4 regions of the Alteromonas sp. Mac1 genome follow, and region 3 is predicted to be linked to each of the others. Evidence: predicted binding sites of a transcription regulator. Region 3 holds the regulator's gene; each other region holds the start of a gene.
What was found. The regulator FNR, encoded in region 3, switches genes on or off when oxygen is low (the NO sensors DNR and NnrR bind a similar motif). The targets are predictions, from matches to a motif close to TTGATCTAGATCAA.
Positions count from the first base shown of each region.

Region 1 (6,135 bases), 1.4 Mb from region 3:
GCAGCTTCTACCGGGCTAGACGCTGCCTCTGCGGGCTCACGAACATCAAGTAATAAACCATGATTAGAAGATATTTCCTGCATCGCTTCTTTAGCCGTAATACAACGTAGCGGGAAAGGGATATTAGCGAGTCTAGTAGTGATATCAATTAACATTAGAACACCTTGAAAAATAATGATGAGTTTACTATATAAGGAAATGGTTATATTTTCTAGCACCTATTTTCATTATATATTTTATAAAAAATGACATTGAGTTTTGGCGTTCGCCGCTATAGTAGTATACTTTAGTATAAGATGGCGGGTTGGTAGCTCGTCTACGTAAATTTATAAGTGAGTTGTTATGACTGATAATCTAGCCGTTGATAATCTATCTGTAGATACGAGCGAAATGGCTCAATATACAATGGAAGCTGAGCTCTATCTAAAGCAGTTGGCGAATAAAACCCGTTTAATGGTTCTTTGCTCTTTAGTGGATAAAGAGTTATCTGTTACCCAAATGTTAGACCAAGTAGACGTTTCTCAGCCTGTGATTTCACAGCATTTGGCCCTATTAAGAGAATCTAAAATGGTGGCCACACGCCGTGACGGACAAACCATTTACTATCGACTAGCCGACGAAAGAGTGAAGCAAACTATTGGCCTGCTCCACAAGTTCTTTTGCGCTCAGAACGATTAACCTTAGTTAAAACTTTGCTAAAAGACAATTAATCGCTCTTGCTCAAATGGCACTCGACTTAGTTAGACAAGCTTCGCATTCGCTATCAAGGCCTCTACGTATGCAGTGTCACCCAATTTATCAAGGTCAACTTCCGGTCTAGCCATCAACCCCTCGTGGGTTAGGACGACCGAGACATTATGTGAAGACCAATCGATATTCTTGATGTCTGAGGGCAGGACTGCAAGCTTTTTACCACCCGGTAGCCAGTTGTTTGTATCTACCACTAACAACTGAATTTGCCAACCTTCAGTATCAAATATGAAATCGCTGATGTGCCCAACATTGTCGTCTTGGGTGGCCACTTCGTAACCACTGATTTCGCCGCAAGCTCTTAGATGATTGTCAGGTTTATTATCTAACTCCTCTTTCCCCATGGCTGCTAACTCAGGATCGGCTAGTTGGTTTGGGTGAGCGAAATCGCCCCACGCGCCAGGGCCAATCCAGTAATAGCCGTAGCCAAAGTAACGAAATAGCGTTTCTTCGAATTCTCTTGAAACGGGTTTGTGCTCGTCAATTGATGGGCTGTTCTTAAGCGTGTCTGCCGTCATGGATACATCAACGGTTTCTTCTTCCCGATCAACACGTGTGACCGAAATAGGTGAAATAACCACTTTCCTGCTAAGGGGAAGCCACGTATTTGTATCGGCAACTACATATCTAACAACGAAATCTTTATCGTCGAAGAGTATATCTCGTACGCCGCCTATGTCCTTATCGGTAGCATGAATTGAAAAATGTTTAATCTGTTTATATGACACCATCATCGCTGCGCCTCCTTTGCCTTCAGGCTTGGGTAATTCATTAGATATTGTTCTACTATTTTCCAACAGCGTGGTTTGCGTAAAATAGCAATTTCACAATGCTAAGTTATTAATATAGAACCATCTGTTTGAACATTACAAATATGCAAAGATTTGTTCGGGCGCAATCTAGATATGGATCAACAAACAGGTTGAATAGCGAGGGAAATATCACAAATAGAGGCAACCAGCCCGATTTGCACCAAGCTGGTTGATAAGAGGTCGAATCTAAAATTAGGCTACATCAAATGCTTCATCGCTGTAATCTTCATCGTAATCCGATTGGTTACTCGCAGCGCTGCTATGTAATGTGTAGAAGTGTTTCTTGCCTCGAGATAAGCGTACGTACTTGGCCCAAGTGCGCTCTAAAGCGTTTTCAGCTTCTACTTTACCACTGATAAAGTCTAGAAAGTGACGCTCATCATCTGTCTCTGGAGATAGCTCCCCGCATTCTAGTGCCAGTAAGGTCTTTCCATAACCGGTTAGTATATCTGCCTCACCAATACTGAAGTCGCCAGATTTTCGAAAGCCATAAGGAAATTTTTGTCTATCTATAAAAGGTTTTTGAGAAACGCGAATTGATAAATTTTTCATGGTTGTACCCAGCATTGAGTTGTCTTCAAGCGAACTTTTAAGACAAAAGAATCAGAACATAAAACAAAACATTTTTTCCTTCTCAATAAAAAATTTTGTTGGAAAATATAACGCCAAAAAATGTACGAGTTTATGGGGCGTGAAAAACGTGAATTTTCAGATTCTGCTCCTTTTTAAGATGCCCAAATCATTGAAATTTAGTCTATTTATTAATTTTTTTGATGTGGCGATGAAAAGGCGGTCAGGTGTAGGTGAATTGAGACGACGAAGCGAAATACATGACCAAAACTCACTACAAAAAATTATTGTCGCAACGATGAGAAAAATTCGTTTTCTATTTTTGGCGCCAAGATAATAATGACGAAGTGGCAATAACCTAGAGATAGACATGAGTAAAGACTATCGTTACCAAAGTGAAGAATTGGACTCGGTAGAAGAGGAAAACTTTCACACCAAGAAGGTGGGCACTAAGCGCCACCAAAGCGTAAAGAATAAACAGAATCGTGACTTACAACGTCGAGAGAAACAGCGCCGTTTGATGCACGAAGGCAGTTAATACGCTTCTTAGTTGAAAATAAATACAACGCACTGCTTTTATAGCAGTGCGTTGCTGTGCTTTTGTGTTTACATGCCGTATTATCTGTGACAATTTACAATCACTTATTTATCGGTTTTGTAAGAAGCATGGATATACGCTTTCTCACCACATTTATTGAAGTTGCAAAAACCCGACATTTTGGCAAAGCAGCTGAAAATCTTTATTTAACGCAATCTGCGGTAAGTGCGCGGATCAAGTTGCTAGAAGAATACTTTCATACCACGCTTTTCATACGTCAGCGAAATAGTATTCAGCTAACCCAATCGGGTGAAAAGCTGTTGCCGTACGCACGGCAGCTTTGCAGTACGCTAAATGAAGCCAAGCAAGAACTGCAAATTCAGTCTTCTGAATATGTGGTATGCGGGGCAACGCAGTTAGCCAGTGAATTAATGTTGCCTACCACCTTAAGCCACCTTCATAACACATTTCCTGATTGGTCTGTTAAAGCAGAAGTACTTTCTCTCGATGGCCTGTCTCGTCAATTGCACGAGCGGGTAACTGATTTGGCTTTTTCAACCGAGCCGCTAAAGTCAGAAGAAGTTAAAAGTGAAGTGTTACTAGAAAACCAATTAGGGTTATACCGAATTGGCGAAGGCAGTGATGTAGTCGACGCGGCAGAGTTTGTAGCCATTGATTGGGGCAGCAAAGCCAGAGATTTATTGCTTACGTTATACCCTCAACTTCGTGATGCTAAATTACGTACGAACTCGCTCAACTTAGCGCTAAATAACCTACAATATGAGGGTGGCGTTGCTGTACTTCCTGAAGGAACGGTAAATCAACTTGATCCAACTATCGCAATTTCACTAATACAGCCTTTAGAAGGTATAACCATGAAAGTTTATCTTCACACCATGAAACAAGTCAGGCGTGTAGGGCTAGAAGCCTTAATTACCAGCGTATCGGCCATACACCCAGTCTAATAGCAAAGAGAAAATTATGACAACTCAACACCCATTATTACAGATGAACGCATTCGAACGCTTAGAAGCCAGCGTTGAATTAATTAAAACGTCGGGCAAACTTTTTATTCTTAAAGATGAACATGGTTGCGTGATGTTAACGACAGACGATGAAGATGGTATTCCAGTATGGCCGGAATCATCTCTTGCTTTGCTATGGGCAACTGAAGACTGGTCAGACTGTGAAGCGATGGAAATTTCTACCAAAGACTTTCTTACCAAATGGGTGGGCGGCATGACGCAAGATAACCTTACGGTGATGGTTTGTCCGGTACCAGGAGAGGAAGGTGAAGTGATGGAACCAGAGGAATTTGCACAGCAAATTTAATGATCTCATCATTTGCTTTTAGCGTTTCAATATTACCGGACTATCATGATTGAAGAGGAGCTACCATGTTTACTGAACAACCGACTATGAGCAGTTTGTTTGAACAGTTAGGGCTAGATAGCAGCGATGAAGCGATAGACAGTTTTATTGAAACGCACAAAGGCTTAAATAAGAGCCAACATATTTTCCAAGCGCCCTTCTGGTCTGAAAGCCAAGCAGCTTTCTTGAAAACGGCTATCGAAGACGACGCCGATTGGGCTGAAATTATCGACCAACTCAATGTGCGGTTGCACTAGTCGCCTGACGATAAATTATTAATTCTTGATTCTAAATCGGCAAGGGTGGCTTTTACTTCTAGTAAAGCCGCCTTTAGTGTTTCAACGGTATCAGCACTTTCGCTTTTGCTTTCACTTTCGCCGTTATCGTTATACCCACCTCGCTGACAAAATGTGTGGTTATAGCGTATTTCTCTTTTACCAGACTCTCTTGGTAATGAGAAAATAAGTGCATCTGGCTGGTAAGCAAGTAAGCTGCTGATGGTTGCTTCTACATCGCTGATATCAGCAAATTGTGCTAAACGCTGGCACCGTCCTCGCAATTCACCGGGTGTTTGCGGTCCGCGCAATAAGAGTTCGGTAATAATGGCTTGCTGATGATCGCTAAGTTTTATATCTCCAAATTCGGTATTACAAAAACGGTGGGAATATTTGTCTACTCGGCTACCATAGCCTGATGAAGCTTGAACAATTCGTTTACCTTTCAATCCATCAAGTATTTTAATGACTTCGTCTTCAGTTAACTGAGTGACGGGTAATCGGTTACTTTTTTGGTTACATCCATTGGTGAGCGCATTAAGCGATAAAGGGTATTGTTCGGGCGTAGTCACTGACTTTTCAAGTAGTACACCAATAACACGTGCTTCCATATCAGATAAAGGTGTGGTCATGATAAATATTCGGTCTTTAAGTATTTACGTATGAAAGTATAGTAACAACTCTCATGGAAGTTTTATATTCTAACCTGAAAGCAGTTAAAGGAGTGGTTAAGGTTTGATAACGCCGAAAAAAGAGGAGCTTTGGTTTTTGCCATTAGGGGGTACTGGGGAAATAGGCATGAACCTGAACCTGTATGGGCATGACGGCAAATGGTTAATGGTAGATTGTGGAGTGTCGTTCGATGAACCGCTTATTCCTCCTTATCGCTATACTGGTACAAAAAAGCAAACCCATCACAGGGTAGTTGCGCCAGATCCCGCTTTCATTGCGGCGCAAAAAGAGAATATTGCCGGCATTGTTATCACTCATGCGCATGAAGATCATGTAGGCGCATTACCGTATTTATGGGCACGTTTTCAGTGCCCCATCTATACCACTTCTTTTACTGCCGAAGTATTACGCCGTAAACTTGCGCAAACCAAATTAGCCAACAAAGTACCTATAGTAGAGATAGCCTCTGAACAAACGCTGACATTAGGGCCCTTTGATGTAAGCTGGTTATCAGTAACCCATTCGCTGCCCGAACCTTATGCGTTAAAAATAGCCACGTCAGCGGGCACGGTTTTACATACTGCCGACTGGAAAATTGACGCGCAGCCAATTACCGGTAAGCCTTTTGACAGTAATACCTATCGCGCCTTGGGGAACGAAAACATTCTTGCCATGGTTGGAGATTCAACCAACGCGACAAAACCAGGTTTCTCCATCTCTGAACGCAATTGCTACGACGGTTTGTTGAGCACAGTTAAACCACTGCAGGGCAGAGTCGTCGTTACCTGTTTTGGTAGTAATATCGCGCGATTAATTACCCTAGCTAGGGTGGCCCAAAAAACCGGGCGTTACGTTGCTCTATACGGGCGCTCTCTTATCAATATGTACAGCATTGCCCGCCAACAAGGAATCTGGCCTGTAGACTTGCCAGTGGCAGATGCGTTTCATTTAGGCTACTTACCACCAAATGAAGTGCTCGGTGTGGCAACAGGCAGTCAGGGGGAGAAAAATACCGCCCTTTCTAGAATGGCCAACGACAGTCACCCTCATTTACAATTAGACAAAGGCGATACCGTTATTTATTCCGCTATTGCCATACCGGGTAACGAAGACAGCATTAAGCGAGTAAATAATGTGCTTAGTGCTA
Region 1 is NZ_CP013932.1:2,699,719-2,705,853, reverse strand. Features, by position in the region: gene AV939_RS11535 (rhodanese-like domain-containing protein) at 1-155, opposite strand, end outside; gene AV939_RS11530 (ArsR/SmtB family transcription factor) at 343-678, shown strand; gene AV939_RS11525 (PRC-barrel domain-containing protein) at 741-1,484, opposite strand; gene maoP (DUF413 domain-containing protein) at 1,755-2,114, opposite strand; gene AV939_RS20285 (hypothetical protein) at 2,503-2,670, shown strand; gene AV939_RS11510 (LysR family transcriptional regulator) at 2,799-3,635, shown strand; gene AV939_RS11505 (DUF2750 domain-containing protein) at 3,652-4,002, shown strand; gene AV939_RS11500 (DUF2789 domain-containing protein) at 4,068-4,298, shown strand; gene AV939_RS11495 (YceH family protein) at 4,295-4,948, opposite strand; gene AV939_RS11490 (ribonuclease J) at 5,115-6,135, shown strand, end outside.
Region 1: a site for FNR is predicted at 1,651-1,664, ahead of AV939_RS11525 (PRC-barrel domain-containing protein). Genes of this name have one in related genera too.

Region 2 (6,135 bases), 670 kb from region 3:
CTTTCTTTCACTGAAATAAGCGGCAAACAAGCGTAATTTTAGTGCTTCTTGCTTACCTTTTTCCCCTGCGAAGTGCAGTACTTGGTGTGCATTGAAAGTATTGGCCATGCGCATGCCGTCGAAGTAGTCAAACTCAAAGCCGACTGATGCACCTGCATCAATAAGTTGTTGTCGGTTTTGATCACTCTGTGCCGGAGTAAGCCCGTATTTTTCAATTATGTGTTCACGAACGTCTTGGCCTTTTTGCGGCATATTCGGATTAAGTTCAAATGGATGGAATTGAATAGTTACTTCTATATCGTCTAGTTGAGCGATGGCTTTTTGTAGACGTTCGTAACCTATAATGCACCAAGGGCAAACCACATCTGACACCATATCTATTGTTACTTTTTTCATTGCACCTCCAGCGCGAAGCCGTTAAATATTGTTGGTTTTTCAACACCTACTAAATGAATAATGCATTGTAGGGGTGAACCTTCCAGCTTCAACCAACATGGCTATTTTTACCGACCAATTCATCAAGTTCTTCGTTAACTAACTTCACAACAGCGTTAGACCACAATTGATAGCCTGCAACTTGTGGATGAAAACCGTCTTCGGCCATGTAATTGTGTGTGTTGTTTGATTGGCTGTTATCTATTGGATTTAGCGTTAGGGTAAGTACGTTAACCCCATGATAATTGTTCACCAGCTTTAGCAAGGCGGCATTAAGGTACTTCGCTTTTTGCCCTAATACCCACCGTAATGGTTGAGGTAGTGCGGGAAATTCGTGCATAGGAGGCAGCGCAGTAAATACAATAAACCGGCACTGGAATCGTGCTTTTAGTATTTCAATTATTTGCTTTAGGTTGCAACGCCACTTCCGCAAAGAAGTAAAACCCGTAATATCATTTACCCCTATTGAAATCACCGCCACGTCAAACGCTCCACATTCAAGAGGCGTGTCGAAGTCATGAGTAGAAGTAAGTATTGAGGGCGGTGTTGATTTAGAATCAACAGTAGGTTCAGAGTTTGGTTTAGCCCGCTGCAACATAGATAACAAATCAGTACTGTTAACTCCTGCCTTGGCCTTTAACTCCCAATTAATGCAGTAGTTTGTTGATAAGCTTTCCACTAGCCAGCCAGACAGTGCTTGTTTTTGGTTAGATACTCCCACACCAGCGGCGGCGGAATCTCCTACAATTAGTAACGCTAAGGAAGGTTTGGATTGTGCATGGCCTTTAAGATCTGCTTTGCTGTCGACCTTGTTAACGCACTGGCAACGGCCCACTCTACTACCCGTAGGTTCCGGTAATTTGAGCGTTTTTTTCCTTACCCGCAAGCCTTGCAATAGCAAAATTGGAAAACTGACTATAATGAGTATGTTTAAGAGCAAAACCTTGAACGAGATCAATAAACACCTTACTAGTTTGCATTACTATCAATGATGAAATGGATTTAACACGAAAGAAAGACACCGTGTATGTGAGTCTTTCGCTACTTTACTAGCAAACTAAGCAGAAGATAACTATGAATTCGCCAATTGAACAGGCCACAAGTACAATAACAAAGTATGCACAACAGGCGCCACGTTACACTTCTTACCCTACTGCACTTAAATTTGAGGCGGTGAATGATGGCTTATTAGAGAGCGCATCTGAAAACTGCGGTGCCGATACAATAAGCTTGTATATCCACATCCCTTTCTGCGAAGAGCTTTGCTATTACTGTGGCTGCAATAAAATAGTGACTCGCCACAACGAAAAAGCCGACCATTACCTTAGCTATATTGAAAAAGAGATGGTAGCGAAAAAGTCGCTATATAAAGATAAGAAAGTAGTAGCGCTTCATTTAGGTGGAGGTTCTCCTAGCTTCCTTTCAGCAACACAACATACCTATTTAATGTATTTGATTAAGAAACACTTTCTTATTTCCAGCGATGCAGAGTTTTCGATTGAGTTAGATCCCAGAAATGTGACTTTTGAATACTTAGAAGATTTAAATGAATTAGGTTACACCCGCGTTAGCTTCGGTGTGCAAGATATTAATGTGGATGTTCAGCAGTCTATCAATCGTGTTCAAAGTACGGCTCATATTGCCAAATTAGTATTCGATGCAAAAAACATAGGCTATACCTCGGTTAATTTAGACTTGATTTATGGTTTACCAAAACAAACTATGGAAAAGTTTCGCACCACGGTAGTGGCGGTAAAAGCCATGTCACCCGACCGAATTTCTCTTTTTAGTTATGCACATTTACCCGATAGATTCGCAGCCCAGCGTAAAATACCGCTAGATACCCTACCCACCCCTGATGAAAAAGCGGCACTGCACCAAATGGCAGTAGAAAGCTTTACTAAAACAGGTTTTGAGATGATTGGTTTAGATCACTTCGCTAAACCCAGTGATACTCTAGCCATGGCTAAGCACAACCACGTATTGCACCGAAACTTTCAAGGTTACACTACCCATAAAAACAGTGACTTACTTGGTTTAGGTGTATCGGCTATTAGTACAATAGGTAATGCATATGGTCAGAACCCTAAGCAACTCAAAGACTATTACAACCGGTTGGATAACGACTTACCACTAACCGCCAATGGCATTGCGTTAAGCTTAGACGATCGCATTCGCCGAGATGTGATCATGTCTTTAATGTGTAATTTGTATTTAGACAAAAAAGACATTGAAGATAAATACAATATTAACTTCAATGGCTATTTCTGTATTGAATTAACAAGCCTTAAATCCTTAATGGCCGACGGTATTATTGAGCTTAGCGACCGATATATTAGTGTTCCAGATACGTCTCGCATTTACATAAGAGCAATATGTGCAAGGTTTGATGCTTACCTAAATAAAGATCACCATATCTCGCGCTATTCTGCTGCAATTTAGGAAGTGGGAATTTAGATCGCAAGGATTTGAATCGCGAGAATGTTGGTCGCGGGAATGTAGGCAGTGAGAATAAAGAGAACAGGAATTTAGCCTGCAGCATTTAGCTTGTAGAAATACCAAACGCTGGGCTTTAAAACACGCTGCACATCTACTGAAGCTTGAACCTGGCCATCACGGATAAACCAGGTTCAAGTTTCAACCTTTCAATCGACAAAGTACTTACTCTGGCATATAGCGTTTGAGCACCGTGGGATAGCATCACGATTGCGGTTTGAAGTTGCTGGCTGTTAGATTGTGGGTTGTTATATTGCAGTGTTTCAGGATAATAAATTTTCACCACCTCGCACGGTAGCGCATTCAAAATACTACTAGAGGGCACATTCACTTGTGTATTGGTATCAATACTCACTTCACTGGCAAAAACGGCTATTTTTCCTCGCGCTTGACGCGGGTTCGAGTCTAGCCCTTGTTCAGTGTTGTTATTGGTATTCCGTTCGTTATCACTTTGTACGGTCGCTTTAGCGTACAATATATTGCCGCTTACGTTTAAACGAGTAAACGGATGAGGAAAATCATCCGAGTGTGGAATTATCTCACCTTCTAATATGGCACAGGGGTTTTCTACGCTTCCTTGGCTGGCGATTTTCGCCATAACGTAAGCTACTGAGCCCGCCGCGTCTACCGCCCCATCTTCAACCGATATTAGCCCATCACAAAATAGGGCTAAGTCTTGAACATCGTGAGACACCATGATTAATTTTATATTTAAGCGCCCACAGGTTTTTACTAAAAATCGTAAGATTTTACTGCGTAACGTTGCATCTAATGCGCTTAACGACTCATCAAGCATTAGCACATCTGGCCCATTAACCAGTGCTCGCGCTAACGCCACCCGCTGCGCTTCGCCACCTGAAAGGCTATCTATTGATTTATGCAACAGGTGTTCGCACTCACACCCAGCGAGGGCATGCTCTACCGCTAACGCTTTGCTCCCTGCATGACGCTGTGCCAGTGCTAAATTGCCTTTTACGTTTACATGAGGAAATAGCATTGGTTGTTGGAATACTAAGCCCACTCGCACGGGGGCAAGCGCGTTTTTTGCGTTACATGCGCTTATCGCGTTTACCGTCTTTGTAGCTGAACCCGCTTTAGCGGTAGCTATTGATTTAGCGCCTTCACCAAACCAATTAACACTTACCGTCGCTTCTGGCTCGAACCCAGCTAGCGCACGAAGCAAACTGCTTTTGCCGGCACCTGATGGCCCGGTAATACCCACAACCAGCATGGAGTCTGGCAACACGGCTTTCGCACTAATGCGGTTTACTAACGAGATATTGAACTCCAAGCTTGCCCTCCTTTTCCATTAAAGCGATACAGCAGCGTAAGCAGCAAAAATGAAAACAACAGTAGCCCAAACGAAAGTGCATGTGCTTGACCATACTCTAAGGCTTCAACATGCTCATACAACGCTATTGAAAGCACTTGGGTTTCACCTGGAATATTGCCTCCAATCATTAGCACTACACCAAATTCACCTATGGTATGGGCAAAGCTAAGGCCGAAAGCCACTATAAACGGCGCTTTGCACAAGGGAAGTATGATGCGAAAAAACGTCTCAATTTTGCCAAAACCTAATGAATGCGCCACTTCAACATACCGTTTATCGAGTTGAGTAAAGCCGCTATACAGCGGCTGTAGTGCAAAGGGTAACGAGTAAATAAAGGAGCCTATCACTAAGCCTTCAAAACTAAACGCAAGTTGATGGCCGGTGAGCCATTGCCACCCTTCCCCTACTGGGCTTTGCGGCGAAAAGGCCACCAACAGGTAAAACCCAAGCACTGTGGGCGGAAGTACCAAGGGTAATGCAAGCACCGACATAAACACGGGTTTTAATTTATGCTGCCAAGTAGCTAACTTCCATGCCAAAGGAGTAACCAATAACATTAAAAGCAGACTGGTTAAAAAAGCCAATTTTAGGGTTAAGCCTACTGCGGCAAAAGCGCTACTCTCTAGCATTTACGGTAAGCCCCTAGTGTCACTGTTGTTTACTTCCTTGTTCTCCCTAATACGCGAATCTACACTAATCGGAAGTGAATCATTAGCGGGTTGATAACCCCAATTGGGTAAGTTTTCCTGTACTTCTAGTGACAATAAATAACGAGCAAATGCTGACGCTGCGGCTTTTCTATCGGCGGCAGCGGTAACCGCAAGGCTTTGTAATATGGGCTGATGCAGGGTATCGGGAATGAGTAATGCCGCGGCAGCACGACCACTAGTATTACGCCCGCCAGCCTCATTAATTTGCTTATCCGTCAGTGTAAGTGAGTATGCCACCAAGGCATAGTCGGCGTTACCTGTAGTAAAAAACTGATAGGTTTGAAGTACGTTTTTCCCCATCACAATATGCGGGGAAACAATGTTCCATTGATTGGTATTAACAAGATACTGTTTTGCTGCGTTGCCATAAGGAGCAAGTTTAGGGTTTGCGATGGCCAGCTTTTTCCCAGCCAAGGAAGCAGCGGTAAAATTAGGCGTTGAAGCAGTGGTATTCGATGACAGAAAGGCCAGCCTGCCTTTAGCATAAACATGCACATCTTCAGCGTTAACACGCCCAGCCTCTACCAGCGCATTTGGCCTAGCAGTATCGGCAGAGAGGAATACATCGAACTGTGCACCATGAGTAAGCTGCGCAAATAGGGTGCCACTGGAAGAAACGGTAACACTAACTTCCTGCCCGCTTTTCTTAAAATAATCACTGGCGATATTACGTAAGGGCTTGGCAAAATTTGCGGCTACTGCTACCTGTAATGGCGAAGACAAGATGGGCACTGCTTTGCCATAATTAGCGGAATCATTATCCGAATCAAGATACGTGTTTGATACTGCCGCATTGCACGCAAAGCTCAGAGTAAAAAAGACAACAGACAGAAACGTACCCGCGCTGACTTTAGGTTTACCTACTCGCGTGCTTAAACACGCGGGTATTATTCTTGAACAAGTAAGTATCTTTGCGCCAACCGCCATTTCTATTTTTCTCGCAACCAAGCCAAAGCGGCCTTGTCGTCTGAGGCTTTTACCTCAACCCAACGAGAATCATCTCGGGTAAATTCTTTTTTCCACAAGGGGACAGATTGCTTAAGCATATCCATTAAAAAGTTAGCGCCTTCAAAGGCCGCGGCGCGATGGGGTGCGGCAGTGCCCACCCAGACTATTTGCTCGTCGTTATATAATCGGCCGACACGGTGAACCGCGCCTGCC
Region 2 is NZ_CP013932.1:670,901-677,035, forward strand. Features, by position in the region: gene AV939_RS02875 (DsbA family oxidoreductase) at 1-396, opposite strand, end outside; gene AV939_RS02880 (SGNH/GDSL hydrolase family protein) at 485-1,270, opposite strand; gene hemN (oxygen-independent coproporphyrinogen III oxidase) at 1,510-2,877, shown strand; gene AV939_RS02890 (ATP-binding cassette domain-containing protein) at 3,026-4,222, opposite strand; gene modB (molybdate ABC transporter permease subunit) at 4,201-4,893, opposite strand; gene modA (molybdate ABC transporter substrate-binding protein) at 4,894-5,901, opposite strand; gene AV939_RS02905 (molybdenum cofactor biosynthesis protein MoaE) at 5,904-6,135, opposite strand, start outside.
Region 2: a site for FNR is predicted at 1,380-1,393, ahead of hemN (oxygen-independent coproporphyrinogen III oxidase). Genes of this name have one in related genera too.

Region 3 (6,135 bases):
TATGTTTACTATCGGTTTCACTCTCTTCTTTTTCTTTACTATCAGGTGAGAACCACTGCTTAAGCACGTTTTGGCTTTTAGTGAAGAAGTCTTCAGTTTTTCTTTGATTCTCTTCGTGATCTAGTCGTAATTTCTCAAGCCTAAGGGGCCTGAAATCAGCATTGAGGTTCACGGCAATAACAAAATCGGCACCAAGCTGGCGACAAAGGTTAACAGGCACCGGATTAACTACCGCACCATCTACTAACCAACGATCGCCATGGGCTACAGGGGCAAATAGTGCAGGAATAGCACACGAAGCTTGAATGGTATTGCCAATCTCGCCGGAACTAAACACTACCTCACGACCTGTGTACAAATCGGTAGCCACTGAAGCAAACGGCTTTTCCATTGCTTCGTAGGTTGGAACACAAAATTCGCTGGCAAGTTTATCAAACACTTTTTGCCCGCTGGCAATGCCGCCTCTACGTAAACCAACGCCCATCAGAGCAAGCACCTGCCAATCTGACAAAGAACAAGACCACTCTTTAAGGCCTTCTAATTTGCCACTGGCATAGGCAGCACCAACATAGGCACCAATAGAGCAACCTGCCACCACGTCAATTTTAATACCCAGCTTTTCTAATGCTTGAATAATACCAATGTGGGTCCAACCTCTTGCGGCACCCGCACCTAATGCTAGACCAATTTTCATTTAGTTTGATTCCATCAAATTGATAACTTGAACCGTGTCGTCAGTAGGATCACTGGGTGACTCGAAGCTGGGCGGATCGAAACCAATATCACCATCTTCCACTGGACCGTTCAGTGTAGAGATGCCTTTAAAGTCGTGCAATCTCTTGTCGACCAAATGTGACGGCGCTACATTTTGAAGCGCACTGAACATTGACTCAATACGCCCAGGGAAACGGCGATCCCAATCTTGTAGCATGGCCTTTACGTTCTGACGCTGCAAATTCTCTTGAGACCCGCACAAGTTGCAAGGAATAATAGGAAATTCTACGGCATCAGAATAACGCTGAATGTCTTTTTCAGTGCAATAAGCAAGGGGCCTGATCACAATGTGCTCACCATTATCGCTAACCAGCTTTGGTGGCATTGATTTAAGCTTACCGCCATGGAACATGTTTAAAAAGAACGTTTCTAGCATGTCGTCACGGTGATGGCCAAGGGCAATTTTAGTTGCACCTAACTTTTTGGCCGTGCTGTATAAAATACCGCGACGTAATCGAGAACAAAGTGAGCACGTGGTTTTACCTTCAGGCACTTTATCCATAACAATAGAGTAGGTGTCTTCTTCTACAATTTTGTACTCTACGCCTACACTTTCAAGGTATTCAGGAAGGACGTGCTCTGGAAATCCTGGCTGCTTTTGATCAAGGTTAACCGCAATAATGTCAAAATTAATTGGCGCAATGCGCTTTAAAAACATGAGAATATCAAGCATAGCGTAACTGTCTTTGCCGCCAGACAAGCACACCATTACTTTATCGTTGTTTTCAATCATGCCGAAATCAGCAATCGCTTTGCCTACATTTCGACGAAGTCGTTTTTGTAGCTTGTTAAAGCTGTATTTTTGTTTGTTTTGAGACGCGGTTAACGGAGCGTCCGCACGGTTTGTGCCTGCACTGGTCATATCAATAGCTTGGTTACTGCGAAAAAAGCTATTATACAGTAATGAAATAAAATTGAATGTGCGAGGTTAAGATTTTTTGTATCTTGTTGGCACTCGCTGCTAACAAATGCGGCTATAACCCGATAGTGGTTAAGGCTATAAAGCTGCGCTAGCAAACCGCGCCAACAGGCTGTGTTCGAACGTGTTAGAACTAGCGTGAAAGGGGCGAAATAAAACCGTCTGGTTTTATTGCCAGTACATCACACACCAGTTCATCTATAACATGTTCAGCAGTGTTACCTATAAGGGCTGCAGAAATACCTACTCGGCCAACCGTACCTATTATCACGAGTTCTGCATCTATATCTTTGGCTATTCTTGGAATGACTTTTTCAGGCAGACCTTCTTTCACGTAACAGCGCTCGCTATCAATAGCATACTTTTCGCTGTGTTTGTTCATCTCAAGTTCGTGATGGTGCTTTACGGCGTTGTTGTACGAATCAGGGTCGAACTCAGGAACTTCAATAGCGATATTAAGCGGTGTAGCAGGGTAGCTATTTACCAGATTTACGTTGCCACTGAGTAACGCGGCATAATCGTTAGCAATAACGGTGATTTTGTCGTTAAGTAGCGCATGTTCGTCATCTTCACTACCTACATTTACCGCGGCAATAATTTCACCATTGTCAGGCCATTCATGATCTTTAACTAATAATACGGGGGAGGGGCATTTTCTAAGTAGGTGCCAGTCTGTTGGAGTGAAAATAACAGAAGCTAAATCGTCATGGCGTTTGGTTGCTTTAACAACCAAGTCTATATTGTTATCTATTACGTAATGCACCACAGCTTCAAAGGCGCGGTTGTTCCATTCAACAACAATATCGGTTTTTTCAAACCCTAAATCACTAAGGGTTTTACGTAACCAACCCGCATGTTCTTTGGTAACCGCATCGCGCATTGCTTCGCGATCATCAGGGCTGAGCATGGTAGTCATATCATAAGATAAATCGTAAACCACCAGCATAGCGGTGACAGAAGCCCCTGTCTTTTTGGCAAGTTCGTATGCACGGCTAAGCGCAGGTTGAGTATCACTATCGGCTTCAATGACCGCTAAAATACGTTCATACTTAATCATAACCCCTCCAAACATTTTTAGAATTTTGGTTGCTACAATTTAAGTGTAATACCTATTTGCTATTACGTAACTTGTTTTAGATCAAAAGCTTTAAAGATTAGCTATTACAGGCAATATTAGGTGCAACCACAGACGTTAAACGTTGCGACATCTCATCAAAATCTAAAATAGTAATGAGTTTACCGTCCACCTGAATAATATTTTCTTTTTGAAAACGGCTTAGTAGGCGGCTAATGGTTTCAATAGTTAAACCAAGGTAGTTTCCAATTTCATTTCGCGTCATCGTAAGGTGAAATTCTTTGTTTGAAAATCCACGCTCTTCGAAACGTTGAGAAAGCTGTGAGAGGAAATACAATAAACGTTCTTCTGCTGAGCGCTTGTTAAGCAACATCATGAGATCATGATCTTGTTTAATTTCTGCACTCATAAAACTCATTATTTGATGTCTTAACTTGGGGAATTGAACTGACATCTCATCTAACGTTTCGTAGGGCAATTCGCACACCATCGCAGTTTCTAATGCCTGAGCATAACTTTGATGCTTGTTTTCCCGTAAGGCGTCAAAGCCGATAATATCGCCAGGAAAGTGAAAACCTGTAATCTGCTCTTCACCATCTGAATTGGTGACGAAAGACTTAAAAGAGCCTGTGCGGACTGCGTAAAGAGAGTTAAATGTATCTCCTGACTTTACCAGTAAGTCGCTCTTGTGGAGAGGTTTCTTTCGCTCAATAATATCATCTAAAGATTCAATTTCAGTCTTGTTTAGCGCAACGGGCAAACACAAATGGCTGAAACTGCAATTTTGACAATGAATTGAGAATTGGCTTCCTTTGCTCATAGGTTAAAACTATAAATAGTGTCGACTTACTATAATCTTACTCTTTTGTTTATGAAATTGCTGCATAAATTAAAAAGAGCGCGTAAATAGCCAATATTCCTGAAAAGCATTGCCTTACCACGGGGTGCCTAAAACCGGCTATAAGGTACTGACTACCTGCGCTTGCTGCTAGCAAGGTGGGCAGGGTACCTAATCCAAAAAATAGCATAATAGCTGCGCCATCAACGGCCGAACCTGAAGCTAACGACCATGTCAGTGTTGAATAAACTAATCCGCAGGGAAGCCAGCCCCATATAAAACCGTAAGGCAGCGCATAGGCTGGACTTTTGAACGGAAGAAAGCGTTTAGATAGGGGCTGAATGGCTTTAAATAATCCGCGTCCCATTGCTTCAATGTAATTTAAGCCCTGCCACCACTTACCCAAGTAACAGGCTAAAAGCAGCAGCATAATGCCACTAATCAAAGACAAAACAGGTTTAGCAATAGGTACAAATTCGGTGGCCATTTGGCCAACAGCGCCTGTAATAGCGCCGGCTAGGGTGTAGCTGATTATACGACCAAAATTATAAGCAAGAGTGTAAGGCAAAGCGGCTTCATTACTTGGTGTTACTGTACGAAGTGCAGCAACAATGCCGCCGCACATGCCTACGCAATGCACACCGCCCGCAATACCAATGAAAAAGGCAGAGAATATATTAATCTCTGTCATCAGTTTCTTTGCGTTGTTGCAACTGCTTACGTTGCTCGGCTAGTTTCTTTTCATCACCTGACAAATCATCATCAAACAAAATGCTATAGCCCTGTCGGTCGAGATCTTCAAACTGGTTAGTTTTCACTGCCCAGAAAAAGATAACCAGCGCCAACGCAACAATGATGATAGCGATGGGAATTAATACGTAAATGATGCTCATATTATTTACTTAATAACCTAGTTGAATTGGTGACCACAATAATACTACTGAGCGACATGCCAACCACGGCCATCCAGGGAGAGAGTAACCCCGATACCGCAAAGGGGAGAATAATAATATTGTAACCTACCGACCATGCGATGTTTTGCTGAATTTTACGCTTTGCTTGTTGGGCCACTGAAAATAAGGTGGGTACCGACAGCAGGCTGTCTCCTAGCAAAATAACATCGGCAGCTGTTTTCGCTACATCGGTGGCATTTCCTACGGCAACTGCCACATCAGCGCTAGCAAGAACAGGGGCATCATTTATACCGTCGCCCATCATCATGACTTTGCGACCTTGCTTTTGCAAAGTATGCACTTGAGAATACTTTTGCTCTGGCGACAAGCCACCTTTTGCTATGTTAATCGGTAAGCCTGCAGTAAGTGTATCAACGTTTGTCTGAGTATCGCCACTTAGTACCACGAGTTGATGTTCATCCAATGCGGTGAGCGTGGCTAAGGCATCTTGACGCAAACTATCATTTACGCAGAACGCGGCCATTAATACACCATCAGCACACAAAAACACGTTTGCCGGTATATCTACTTTTGAGGTAGTTGATAAGTTACAAAATACGGCTGAGCCCATAGTAAAAACTACATTGTTTATCTCACCACTAATGCCGCCACCAGGTGTAACGATAAATCCGTTAATATTATTAGTTGGGGTTTTATTGTGTGACTCAACAGCTTCGTTATCAAAGGCACGAGCAATAGGGTGTTCAGAACGAGACTCTAACAAAGCGGTAAGCGCCATTACCTGCACCGGATCTACGCCTTTAGCAAACCAGCGCTGTTGTAGTGAGAACTTACCTTCTGTCAGTGTGCCGGTTTTATCAAGAGCGATGGTATCAATATCGGTAAGCTGCTCTAACGCGTCAGCACGCTTTAATAAAATGCCCTGACGATTCAGCTTAGCCATAGCGCAAGTTAACGCTGAAGGTGTGGCTAAGCCTAGCGCACAGGGGCAGGTTGCCACTAGTACAGAGATGGTGATCCAAAAAGCGTCTACACTACCAGCAAAAGTCCAATAACCATAGGTAAGTGCAGATATAAGCAGCACCGAGAACACAAAATAACGAGAAAAGTTATCGGCAATTTGAGCCGCTTTTGGCTTGCTTGCCATCGCGCTAGCTTGCAAGCGTACTATTTGATTGACCAAAGCATGCTTTAAGCTTTGAGTCACTTTAACCGTTAATGTGCCATCTTGATTTACCGTACCGCCATATACTAAATGGCTGGCCGATTTGCTAACCGGGTTAAATTCTCCAGTTAACATAGATTCATCAACCGCGGCAGTGCCATCTAGCACAATACCATCCACAGGAATGGTCTCACCGGGTTTTACTAGTACCACATCATTAGGCACTAAAAGCTTCGCCAAACACTGAGCAATGCTGCCGTCACTTTCAATTTTTGATGCAGAGACAGGAATATACTGCATCATGTTAGCCGAAATTTGCGCCGCTCGGTGCCTGCTTCTATGTTCCAAAAACCGGCTTAAAAGCAGTAAAAAGATAAACATGCAGATAGATTCAAAATACACTTCACCTTGCTCTAGCAAGGTCGAACGTAAACCCGCAAAGTAGGTACC
Region 3 is NZ_CP013932.1:1,336,382-1,342,516, reverse strand. Features, by position in the region: gene AV939_RS05530 (patatin-like phospholipase family protein) at 1-694, opposite strand, end outside; gene ttcA (tRNA 2-thiocytidine(32) synthetase TtcA) at 695-1,636, opposite strand; gene uspE (universal stress protein UspE) at 1,827-2,750, opposite strand; gene fnr (fumarate/nitrate reduction transcriptional regulator Fnr) at 2,848-3,588, opposite strand; gene AV939_RS05510 (sulfite exporter TauE/SafE family protein) at 3,638-4,297, opposite strand; gene ccoS (cbb3-type cytochrome oxidase assembly protein CcoS) at 4,284-4,499, opposite strand; gene AV939_RS05500 (heavy metal translocating P-type ATPase) at 4,501-6,135, opposite strand, start outside.

Region 4 (6,135 bases), 1.3 Mb from region 3:
CGTACCAATAAATACGGTAAGCAGTTTTTTGCGTGTGATCATTATCCCCATTGTCGTTATGTGCTAAATTTCACGCCAGTAAATGAAGCATGCCCCGATTGTGGCTGGACCGTTCTGATAAAAAAGAAAGGCCAAATTTGTTGCCCTCAGCCAGGGTGTGGCTTTAAAAAAGACGATAAATAACACCTATAGAGAAAAGCATTAATGAGTATCCCGACCAAGGGGCAAATAGGCACTAGCGATCCAATTGTCACCGCGTTTAAAAATGGTGACCTATTGGTTTACCCTACCGAAGCAGTTATGGGCATAGGCTGTGACCCAGATAATGAAGCGGCTGTAATGTCGCTTTTAGCGTTGAAGCAGCGCCCTATAGAAAAAGGGGTAATCTTAATTGCTGCTAACTATTCTCAGCTATTACCCTATATAAATGATGAAGCCATACTTCAGCACAAACGTACTGAAATTGTCTCCAGTTGGCCTGGGCCAAATACTTGGTTGCTACCTAAGTCGGCGTCGGCCCCACTATGGTTAACCGGCAAGCATGAAAAAATAGCGGTTCGAGTAAGTAACCACCCAGTGGTTAAAGCTTTATGTGAAAAGCTAGGAAAGCCGCTGGTATCTACAAGTGCCAACCTAACTGGCCAACAACCCGCAATAACCCAGCAGGAAGCAACCGATATATTTGGTGATAGTGTTTTCTATGTTGATGGGGAAGTAGGTGGCCACGTTAAACCCAGTACCATCCGTGACGGCGATACCGGAGAGATAATAAGATCATGATTGACCCCCAACACGTAAACCAACAGTTAGACGGTAAAGACGCCGCTGAAGTGATAGAACAAGTTAAAGCGTACTTACTGTCATTACAGGACAACATTTGCCAAACCCTTGAGCTAGCCGATGGTAAAGGGCAGTTCAAAGAAGATTCGTGGGTTCGCGAAGAAGGCGGTGGTGGTCGTTCTCGTGTTATCAAAAACGGTGCAATGATAGAGCAAGGTGGGGTGAACTTTTCTCACGTGTTTGGTAGCCAAATGCCTGCGTCAGCTACGGCTAACCGCCCAGAACTGGCCGGTAGAAACTTTCAAGCCATGGGGGTCTCGTTGGTTATTCACCCACATAACCCTTATATTCCTACATCTCATGCGAATGTGCGCTTTTTTATCGCCGAAAAAGAAGGTGAAGCACCTATTTGGTGGTTTGGCGGTGGGTTCGATTTAACCCCGTTTTACCCCTTTAAAGACGACGTAGTACATTGGCACAATACCGCTAAGAAATTATGCGCCCCCTTTGGTGAAGACGTGTATGGGAAATATAAGAAATGGTGTGATGACTATTTCTTCTTAAAGCATCGAAATGAAACCCGCGGTGTAGGTGGCTTGTTCTTTGACGATTTAAACGATTGGGGGTTTGAAACGTCATTCAACTTTATGCAGGCGGTAGGAAATGGTTTCGTTGATGCTTATGTACCTATTGTAGAAAAGCGCAAGAGTACGTCGTACGGCGAAAGAGAGCGTGACTTTCAGCTATATCGCCGTGGTCGCTATGTAGAGTTTAACTTAGTATTCGATAGAGGCACCCTGTTTGGATTACAAACTGGAGGCAGAACCGAATCAATCTTAATGTCTATGCCACCACTTGCCCGATGGGAGTATTGCTATACTCCGGCGCCGGGGAGCGCAGAAGCAAAGCTAACCGACTGGCTTCAGCCTACAAACTGGTAATATTTTGCACCATGGGAATACCCTGTGGTGCAATTCCTTTGATCCACATCAAATTCCCTCATTACCAAGGTATATAGAGATATTGCACCTTGCGCTGGATCAAAGGATTTTCTTTTTAAACGTTTACAGTGTCGTCATTATCATTAAACACATGAGAGACACACAATGCGTACACACACACTTTCAGCCATATGTATTTCTTTAGCGCTTGTCGCCCCTTTTGCTTCAGCCCATGAAAAGGGTGACTGGTTAGTTCGTGGCGGATTAACAACAGTAGCGCCCGACGAGTCAACCTCAAACATCATTGCAGGTGGTAGCGATTTAGGTGTAGCACTGACTATCGATAACGATACCCAGTTGGGATTAAACGTTGCCTATTTCATTACCGACAATATCAATGTTGAATTATTGGCCGCAACACCGTTTACTCACGACGTGAATTTTTCGGTAAGCGATCCACTAGGTACAGGTAACACATTGGGAGAGGTCACGCACTTACCCCCTACTATTACCGTTAACTACTACTTCAACGACGCAAACTCAGCGTTTCAGCCATATGTTGGTGCGGGTTTAAACTATACCTTTATCTTTGATGAATCATTTACTGCTGCAAATAAGGAAGCGGGGCTTGATGATTTATCTTTAGATAACTCTGTAGGCATTTCTGCACAAGTAGGGATGGACTATCAAATAGATAAAGAGTGGCATGTAAATGCGTCAGTACGTTACATCGATATTAATACCGAGGCGTCATTTACCGTAGGTGGTGCAGAAGGTAGCGTAAACGATATTGATATCGACCCTTGGGTTTACACCTTGTCAGTAGGTTACACATTCTAAGGTTCGTTTAATAAGGTAAGTTGCCTTAAATAAGCAGCTTAGCAAGGCGTAAAACCTTATATCGTAATCTAAAGCGTTCCGTGTTTTACGGAGCGCTTTTTTATTTACTATTAATCATATGCTCGGCAAGTTGATCGAGTGCATTAAGAAGTTGCTGTGCGAGGGGGAGGTCATCAACATTCTCGTGCATGGCTTTGCGCATACAATACATCCACTGGTCTTTTAATTCAGGTGTAACACTAAGAGAAAGATGCCGTGAACGTAACCTTGGGTGACCATATTGTTGCTGATAGGTGTCAGGTCCGCCTAACCACAAACTTAAATAAAGAAAAAACACTTCTCTAATTCTATCTGTTGGCTGAGGATGAATGGCGTAAAGCTCCTTCGCAATAGGATCATCACGCATAACATCATAAAAGCGGTTTGCCAAAAGGCGTACCTTATCTTCTCCACCTATACGGTAATATGGTGTAGTCTCTGACACAGCAGGTTTTTCCTTTCGTATCGATTTAAAGAAGTTAGACATTCCCATGACAGACAGCCTTATTAATAATCCAATGAAAAAGTTTGCCGTTTTCGGTAACCCTATTGTTCAGAGTCTATCACCAACTATTCATGAAATGTTCGCTAAGCAATGTGGTGAGCAAATTAGTTACGAAAAGATCCTTGCGCCAGAAGATGGTTTTACGCCTGAAGCGAAGGCATTCCTAGCGCAACCAGACGCTATAGGTTGTAACGTTACTATGCCGTTTAAACAAGATGCCTTTGCCCTTGCTAACGTAGACGACCAGGCTGCGTTAGACGCAAAAGCAGTTAACACCTTAATGAAGCGCAGCGATGGCACTGTTGCAGGTTTTAATACCGACGGGGTGGGACTGGTGAATGATTTACTTAACCACGGCGTACAGCTAAAAAATAAACGTGTGCTATTAATAGGTGCAGGTGGAGCAGCAAGAGGCGTGATAGCGCCACTTATTGCTTCAGGCATAGCGTCGTTACATCTTACTAACAGGACAAAGGCTAAAGCAGAAATAGTGGCAAGTGAAACGGGCGGAGGAAAGGTTAAGGTTGTTGGTATAGAAGACTGCGATACAGTAGCCCCACATATTATTATCAATTCAACAGCCGCCAGTTTGAGTGAAACACTGCCTTTTGATATGAGCCCTACGTTATTTGCAGAATGTGAAACAGCGTATGACATGGTTTATCGTGCAGAGCCTACTTATTTTATGCAGCAAGCATTATCGTTAGGTGCTTCACGGGTACTTGATGGTTTGGGTATGCTGGTGGAACAGGCTGCTGCATCATTTACGATATGGACAGGTTACAAACCACAGACCAGTGCGGTAATTGATGTATTACGTAGCCAGTTAAAAGCAAAGTAATCGAGACTGATATGAATAAGCAGGCTGTTAAGCCTGCTCTTCTCTATATTCATCTTTTAGTTTTACGTAGTTCAATGCTGATTGTTTAAGGAAGGCTGTCTCGCTTTCTTTTAATGGGCGTTTCTTAACGGCAGGGTTCCCTACATATAAGTAACCACTTTCAAGTCGCTTATTCGGTGGTATTAATGCACCGGCTCCAATAAAGACATCGTCCTCCACAATAACACCGTCCATAACAATAGCGCCCATCCCTACCAAAATACGATTTCCAAGCACACAGCCATGAAGCATACATTTATGGCCCACAGTAACATCGTCACCAATAATGAGTGGAAAACCGTCTGGGTTGGACACAGATTTACGAGATACATGTAACACACTGCCATCTTGAATATTGCTGCGTGCACCAATCGAAATATAATTTACATCTCCACGGGCAGCGACCAATGGCCAGATACTGGCATCGTCGCCTAGGGTAACGTCGCCAACGATAACGGCAGACTCATCTATATAACAGCGATCACCGAGTGTGGGAGAAGTTGATTGATAGGTTCTAATTGTCAAAATTGCACCTTTATACATAAATTCACCAATAGTGATTGCATTAAAACAGAGAACAGGGGGAAAGAACCAACCTTATTCCACCACTGTTTGAGTAAAAGTAGGCAATGGACGTAATAGTTAATTGGCAAAAATCCGTATTTATGTGTGATTTATAGGCTGTGTGGTTGGTATTTTAAGCAGTTAAACGAAATGTGACACTTTTTTTAAATCAGAGGTTGACGCAGGCTCAGAAATCTCTAGAATGCGCATCCGCTTCGACAGGAAAGTGAAATAACTTACACTGACAAAGCAAGTCACTACTTACCTTTAAGGCCAAGTGTGACGGGGTTTTAAAGAAAACACTTCAGAAAATAAAAATTCAAAAAGTGTTGACACTGAAAACTTCAAGCGTATAATACGCACCTCGCTCAAGCAGAGTGAGTCACGAAGAGGCAACGGCTTCTAGTGAATTGCGACGAAGTCGCAACGTTCTTTAACAATTTAGACAAGACAATCTGTGTGGGCACTCATTAAGAGTGTCACACAACGACGATTCATATTCGATATATTTAATTGAAGAGTTTGATCAGACTATTATTCACCAATAGTGATTGCATTAAAACAGAGAACAGGGGGAAAGAACCAACCTTATTCCACCACTGTTTGAGTAAAAGTAGGCAATGGACGTAATAGTTAATTGGCAAAAATCCGTATTTATGTGTGATTTATAGGCTGTGTGGTTGGTATTTTAAGCAGTTAAACGAAATGTGACACTTTTTTTAAATCAGAGGTTGACGCAGGCTCAGAAATCTCTAGAATGCGCATCCGCTTCGACAGGAAAGTGAAATAACTTACACTGACAAAGCAAGTCACTACTTACCTTTAAGGCCAAGTGTGACGGGGTTTTAAAGAAAACACTTCAGAAAATAAAAATTCAAAAAGTGTTGACACTGAAAACTTCAAGCGTATAATACGCACCTCGCTCAAGCAGAGTGAGTCACGAAGAGGCAACGGCTTCTAGTGAATTGCGACAACCAAGGTTGTCCGCTAGCAAGGAAAATGAATCAACTGAGAGTAATGTTGGTCCTCCTTGCGCAGAAGTCACGACAAACAGCGTCGCGATTCTGCACTATGTTCTTTAACAATTTAGACAAGACAATCTGTGTGGGCACTCATTAAGAGTGTCACACAACGACGATTCATATTCGATATATTTAATTGAAGAGTTTGATCACCATTCGAAGAAAGGGCTATCCTAACGGATAGCCCTTTTTTTATGCGTGAAAGAAGTGCTAGTTAGCACTACGTTCGTAAATTAGCACTTATCAATGAACGCCTATCTATAAGCCCGTTACCAATGTCAGTCATTAAGATCTTATTAGAAATCAGTAAAAGGCTACTGCGACTTCTCGGAAAGAAAGAGGGTAAGATGAAGATCTGAATAAAGATGATCTGCTGCTAATGACATCAGGGTAAAACAAATGCCCTTACATGCTTCATAGTAAATCACCTAGTATAAAATTACGGGTAACTAATAGGCTAAGCTACAGATTTCACGCCATAGCTTATCTGACTGTTTTAGAAAATAAGTGAAAACGAAACGCGTAGAATGCGCATCCGCTTCGAAGAGAAGCGCTCATCGAAAA
Region 4 is NZ_CP013932.1:27,909-34,043, forward strand. Features, by position in the region: gene AV939_RS00120 (DNA topoisomerase family protein) at 1-183, shown strand, start outside; gene AV939_RS00125 (Sua5/YciO/YrdC/YwlC family protein) at 205-780, shown strand; gene hemF (oxygen-dependent coproporphyrinogen oxidase) at 777-1,721, shown strand; gene AV939_RS00135 (OmpW family outer membrane protein) at 1,887-2,561, shown strand; gene AV939_RS00140 (group II truncated hemoglobin) at 2,662-3,093, opposite strand; gene aroE (shikimate dehydrogenase) at 3,119-3,946, shown strand; gene AV939_RS00150 (gamma carbonic anhydrase family protein) at 3,974-4,510, opposite strand.
Region 4: a site for FNR is predicted at 1,760-1,773, ahead of AV939_RS00135 (OmpW family outer membrane protein). Genes of this name have one in related genera too.